2 regions of the Dickeya fangzhongdai genome follow, and region 2 is predicted to be linked to the other one. Evidence: predicted binding sites of a transcription regulator. Region 2 holds the regulator's gene; the other holds the start of a gene.
The links. The regulator PurR, encoded in region 2, represses purine synthesis genes. The targets are predictions, from matches to a motif close to CANGCAAACGTTTGCNTG.
Positions count from the first base shown of each region.

Region 1: a site for PurR is predicted at 1,525-1,542, ahead of CVE23_RS03985 (NCS2 family permease). Genes of this name have one in related genera too.

Region 1 is NZ_CP025003.1:836,657-840,047, reverse strand. It holds gene CVE23_RS03985 (NCS2 family permease) at 1-1,358, opposite strand, end outside; gene lpxP (kdo(2)-lipid IV(A) palmitoleoyltransferase) at 2,152-3,072, opposite strand; gene CVE23_RS03975 (TOBE domain-containing protein) at 3,329-3,391, opposite strand, start outside.
Region 2 is NZ_CP025003.1:2,973,609-2,976,999, reverse strand. It holds gene cfa (cyclopropane fatty acyl phospholipid synthase) at 1-708, opposite strand, end outside; gene purR (HTH-type transcriptional repressor PurR) at 1,130-2,155, opposite strand; gene cydH (cytochrome bd-I oxidase subunit CydH) at 2,542-2,631, shown strand; gene CVE23_RS13280 (C40 family peptidase) at 2,756-3,391, opposite strand, start outside.

The DNA.
Region 1 (3,391 bases), 2.1 Mb from region 2:
CAGCCGCCGGCGTAAAATACCACCAACGCTACGGCGATAATCACGGTGCCGAGATTGAGTTTACGCCATTCGCCAGAGAACAGACGGCCTAATACCAGCGAGCCAAAGCCCAGCATGATGCCGGTGACGATGTTACAGGTCAGCACGATGAATACCGCGCACACCAGGCCGGACATGGCGTCGACAAAGTCGTTGAAATCCAGTTTGGAGACGTTGCTCAGCATCAGCAACCCGACATACATCAGCGCCGGCGCCGTGGCATAAGCCGGCACCAGATAAGACAGCGGCGACAGGAACAGGATCAGCAGGAACAGCACGCCCACTACGGTCGCGGTCAGACCGGTTTTACCGCCTGCGGCAGTACCCGCTGCGGACTCAATGTAGACCGCCGCCGGCGACGTTCCCACCAGACTGGAGAAAATGCTGCTGACGGAGTCGGCGGTCAGCGCGCGGCCGCCATTGATAATCTGGCCGTCTTTGTCCAGCAGGTTGGCCTGCCCGGCCACTGCGCGAATGGTGCCGGTGGCGTCAAACACCGCCGTCATCACCAGCGCCAGCACGCTCGGCAGCACTACCGGCTGCAACGCGCCCTTGATGTCGAGGCTGAAAATCAGCGACTGGCCGTTAGCATCGGTCAGGCTCGGCAGGGCGAACAGCCCCTGATATTTCACGTTCGGGTCAAAAATCAGACCGATGACTGAAATGGCGACGATCACCAGCAGGATCCCGCCCGGCACGCGGCGTTTTTCAAGACCGATAGTAGCGGCCAGACCGATCAGCGACATTATCACCGGAAACGCGGTGAAGTGACCCAGCGCCACCGGCAAGCCGTCGATCGGGTTCTTGATCACCAGACCAATGCCGTTGGCGGCGATAATCAGCAGGAACAACCCGATACCGATGCCTGCGCCATGCGCCACGCCCATCGGCAGGTTGCGCAGGATCCAGGAGCGGATGCCGGTAGCGGAAATCACGGTAAACAGCACGCCCATCATGAAGATGGCGCCCAGCGCGACCGGCACGCTGATATGCTGACCCAGCACCAGACTGAAGGCGGTAAACGCGGTCAGCGAAATCGCACAACCGATCGCCATCGGCAGGTTGGCCCACAACCCCATCAGCAGTGAACCGAACCCGGCCACCAGACAGGTCGCCACAAACACCGCTGCGGGCGGAAATCCGGCTTTACCCAGCATGCCCGGCACGACGATGACCGAGTAAACCATCGCCAGAAAAGTAGTCAGGCCTGCCAGCACTTCCTGACGAACGCTGCTGCCGCGCTGCGTAATCTTGAAAAAGGCATCAAGCGCGCCTGCGGGACGAGCCGCATCGTCAGCCTGACGAGTGGTATTGGACATGGTGTATCCCCTGAAATGTCGTTTTATGGTTATCAAACGTTATGGTTCAAACGTTATGGTTATCAAGCGCCGTGACCGGCACTTGGCCAGTATTCGGTGAAAACGGTGTGATTCGACGCCCCTTGCCAGACGCCGGACAGCCTGCCGTTTTCCCACTCCAGCCTGACACGCAAACGATTAACCGTTGCGTTACAAAGCGGCTGAATCCTGCCAGTTGTTGTTGAGGCGGCAGATTATCCTGCCTTCGGGACATTCATTTCAACTGCTATTCCCCGCATTCACGCCGTGGTCGCGCTGAAAATGACGCAAACCAAACGCCGCATGCCGTTGCCGCGATCATCAGACCAACGGCTCTTCGCCACCGTTCGAATAGCAACATCTTGAGTATGAAAGAAAATAAAACCGCGGTTCAGTCAGAGTAGACTACCCGTTCATCTTTTTGTGATGCGCGTCACAAAAAAGTTGACCACTCCCTGAGCAGGGTGTATCTTTAAAACCGTGAACAACGTCACAGAAATAATGAATCACACAGAGGAATACGACAATGAAACTGCTGCACAAAATTATCGCCATGTTTGAAAACTTCACCATCAACTTCGGTACTTTCAACCAATAATTCTTTTATGCGTATGGGGGGAACACCATGAGTATTGTCCGTCAAATCACTCAAATCCTAAAAGCGCTGGGCAAAACCTACCGCGGTGTTAATCCCTACGCGCTGTTTCGTTAATCATCAGTCATTCTCTCCTTCTTGTGGCTGCCTTCGGGCAGCCACTTTTTTTTGCGTCTGGCCTTAGCGGTACAGCGACGCCTCGCCGCACGGGCGGGTCTTGAAGCGACGGTGCAGCCATAAATACTGTTCCGGCGCACGCAGGATTTCCCGCTCAATCACCCGATTCATGTACTGCGCCGCCTGCTGCTGATCCTGACTCGGATAATCTTCCAGTTCCGGCTCAATCACCAGCTGATACCCTTGCCGGTTCGGCTTGCGAATCAGTACCGTGGTAATTATCGCCGGTTTGGCCAGACGATGGATGGTGGCCGTACCGCAGGTCGTCGCCGCCTGCTCTACCGCAAAGAAAGGCGCGAACACGCTGCCTTTCGGGCCGTAATCCTGATCGGGAGCGAACCACACCGCTTCGCCGCTTTTCAGCGCCTGCACCATGCCGCGCAGATCCTTACGGTCGATCATCGCTTTGTTGGAGCGGGAGCGTCCCCAGGTCTGCACCAGTTCCATCAGTTTATTGTTATGCCGCCGGTACATCGCCATCATCGGCTGACACAGCCCCATAGCGCGGCCGCCCAGTTCCAGCGACATAAAATGAATGCCAATCACCATCACGCCGCGCTGTTCGCGCCCGGCCTGCTGAAGGTTCTCGAAGCCGGAGACGTCGAACCACGCTCTGACTCGTCTGTCCGACCAGAACCAGGCCATGCCGGTTTCCATCAGCGCCATCCCCAGCGAGGCGAAATTCGCCTCCAGCATCACTTCACGTTGTGATGCCGGCATATCGGGGAAGCACAGTTCCAGGTTGCGGCGGGCAATACTCACCCGACGCTTGAGAAAATGACGGGAACTACGCCCCAGTCGACTGCCCAACCGCATCAGCAGCGGATAAGGCAACTGCACCAGCAGAAACAGCACGGCAAGGCCGAACCACAGCAGCCAGTAGCGGGGGTGGAACAATTCCCTGGTAAAGGTTTGTTGAGTCATTATGAATATCTTCTTGATTGCCATACCAGCCAGTTTTAACAAACTAACCATGCACGACATTGTCGTTATCCAGGCAGCCCGGAAGAAAACACAGTCAATGTGAAAAAAGAGGAGAAACGTGCGGCAAAGTACAGTCCGGCGCATGCCGCACGTCTCTGCCGCTAAAAAGCGACTCAGATTACCCGAAATCCACCGAATAAAGGAGGGATTCGAGTGTAAAGATTGTGTGCGGCGTCAATGTCGTTGCCGCTCGCCGTCAGGCGCGGGTCGCCAGAATGACGCTGGAAGCCTTGATCAGGGCGATCACCGCCGATCCGGC
Region 2 (3,391 bases):
GCCGACGGAAACGATACGGTCAAACTGCCGGTTCAGGTCGCGGTAGTCCTGCAGCAGGATGTTCACGTCCAGATCATGGCAGCGCTGTTGCGCCAGTTTCTGTTGCTCGCGGGAGATGGTCACGCCGGTGACGGAAACGCCGTAGTGACGCGCGGCGAATTCTGCCAGCCCGCCCCAGCCGCAGCCGATATCCAGCAGGGTCATGCCGCGGCGCAGCTGCAGTTTTTCGCAGATCAAGCGCAGCTTGTCCTGCTGTGCCTGCTCCAGGGTTTCGGCCTGTTTCCAGTAGCCACAGGAGTACTGCATATAAGGGTCAAGCATCAGGGTGAAAAGATCATTACCGAGGTCGTAATGCTCCTTGCCCACGATCCAGGCCCGACGGCGGGACTGCAGGTTGGTCAGCCGCGCCATCAGGATCCGCAGCGTATCGCGCCAGCGGTGAGGGAGCTGGTTTTCCAACCCGGCGCGCAGCACGCGGTGGAAAAACATGTCCAGCCGCTCACACTCCCACCAGCCATCCATATAACTTTCGCCCAATCCCAACGAGCCTTCGCGCAGCACGCGCTTATACATGTCGGGATTTTTTACCTGAATATCAAACGGGCGTGAACCGTTAATGACGATGTCGGCGGCCGACAGCATTTCATTAACAATCTGGAACCAGGATAGGTTAGGGGTACCCAGTTCCTCCACATAAGATGAACTCATAACTTCTCCCTACCTTGCCGGAAAAATGCCTTTGCAAGGAAAAACATTAGACAAATGTACCCACGGAGGGCATTCGGTGGACCCAATCCATCGTCTACCCCTGAACGTCTCAGAGGAAAATAAGAGAAAAGCCGGTACGAAAGGCGTCTATCCCTGGCCGTAACAAAAAGGTGCAGCGGTCAACAGGCAGGATAGAAAAAGTAAGGCGATGCATGAGGCCAAAAGCATCGTCTGATCATGATTATTGTCGTCAACGACAGTGACAAGTGTATGACTGCTTTAACCCGACGACAAGATTCATTGGGTTAAAGCAGCACGTTAAGTCATGAGCTCAACAGCGATAGCATGCGCCGGCACCATGTGTGGTGCGGCCTGCCGCTTGATTGAATAGCCAGACAGAGATAACGGAATCGTCTGAATTTTAACGACGGTAATCGAGGAACGGGCCGTCGGCGACGGAGCGGCGTTCGATCAGCGTCGGATGCACTTCAATGGTCTGGGCTTCCTCGCGTTTGCTGGTAATGCGGTCGAGCAACATCGAGAAGGCCGCCTGTCCCAGTCGCTCCTTGGGCTGGTGGATGGTGGTCAGCGCCGGGGTAAAATACCGGGAGTGACGAACATTGTCATAACCGATCACCGAAATATCCTGCGGTACGCGCAGCCCCAGTTCGTCGGCGGCGCAAATGGCGCCCATCGCCATGATATCGCCGCCGCAGAACACCGCGGTCGGACGCTGTTTCTGGGCCAGAATCTGGTGCATCGCCTTGTAGCCGGATTCCGGCTCGAAGTCGCCCTGAACCACCCATTCTTCCCGTAGCGGAATGTCGGCCTCTTTCAGCGCTTTCAGGAAACCCAGATAACGCCCACTGCCGGTATTGCGCCCGAGAGAACCGGGAATGGCGCCGATGTCGCGGTGGCCGCGCTCAATCAGGTAACGTCCGGCCATGTAGCCGCCGGCAAACGCGTTATCGATAATGGTATCGGTAAAATCGCTGTGGGCTTCGCCCCAGTCCATCACCACCATCGGGATATGGCGGTAATCCGCCAGCATCGATAGCAGTTCCGGCGGGTACTCGGCGCACATCACCAGCAGGCCGTCGACCCGTTTTTGCGCCAGCATGGACAGGTAGGCGCGCTGTTTGTCCTGATTATTATGGGAGTTGCACAGGATCAGCGTATAGCCTCTGGCGTAGCAGCTGTTTTCCACCGCCTCGATGATTTCGGCGAAATAGGGCGCCTCGCTGGATGTCGCCAGCAGGCCGATGGATTTGGTGTGGTTGACTTTCAGGCTGCGGGCCACCGCACTCGGCGAATAATGCAATTCATCGATGGCCGCACGCACCGCAGCCTTGGTCTCTTCGGCGACGAAACGTGTTTTATTGATCACGTGTGATACGGTTGTGGTCGAAACGCCCGCGCGTTTTGCCACATCTTTGATCGTTGCCATCTAAAGTGACTCCTGAACTCATCTGTTACAGTAGCTTGTCTGTTACAGCAGTAAATATGTTGTTAATCGTTTGCCTGCGTGAATTCTTCTCCTGCCAGACAACAAGGCAACATTTCAGGAGGAGACATGCCGAGGTGTGTAGCTTGAAGGGAGGGCTGACGCTTCGACCAACGCAGTGTATACAGTAAACTGCGGATTTTGGCCGATTTAGAGCAAAAGTGGAAGAGGCAATTCGTTTTATCTCTGTGACGCAGAAACCGGTTTTTTGACGCTCGCCGGGTGATAATAGACCTATGCTTTATAATGTTTCCCCCGTCTGCCGGATAGGGGATTGATTCAGACATGACAGGATGACGGCGATCATCAGTCACATACAGGAGAATACTATGGATACCAACTTGAAAATGTCGCTGTTCACCACTGTGGCTTCACTGGCGATGATCATCATCTTTAGTCTGAGCGCGGTATTGAACTGACGGCGTGGCGCTAGCGGCGCCTGGAACGTCAGCGGCGCATCGTTGCCGTTAAAGACAGGAAAACAAAAAAGGGGCGTGATGCCCCTTTTGTCGTATTGAGAACGGCCATTCCAGCGGAAGTTGTTTAGCGAATGGTTTTCGGCGTGACCACGCGACGGGCGCCGACGTAGTGATCCTGCCAGTAGTCCTCGCTCAGTTTGCTGATTTTAATGTCAGAGCCGGAACGCGGCGACTGAATGAAACGACCATTGCCGAGGTAGACGCCGACATGGTCGGCGGCGCCGCGGTTGGTTATCCGAAAGAACACCAGGTCGCCGCTTTCCAGCTCGCTTTTCTTGATAGGCGCGGCGTCACGTAAGTGGTACATCTCATTGGCGGTTCGCGGAATCGGGATTTTCACCACATCTTTATACGCGTAATACACCAGTCCGCTGCAATCGAAACCGGAGTAGGGGGTCGCGCCGCCCCAGTGGTAGGGCTTGCCGATTTGGCTCATCAGCTTGTTCATGGCGGTCAGTTTGGCATGCTGGTAGCGCTTTTGGTGAGCGGCGCTGATGGTCAGAGCGGCTTTATCCTGCCGGCCTTTTTTACTCTTGCCGTGTGGTGATGCGCTGGCGCTTTCTTCTCCGACGACGGCAGACTTGCTTTTTTTGCTTGCCGTTTTAGCAATCACGGTTTCGTGCGCCTTATGACTGCTTTTCGCCGGTGCCGGGGTGTCTTTTTTCGCGGTTTTGCCGGCGGGCGCTTTAGCCTGAACGCT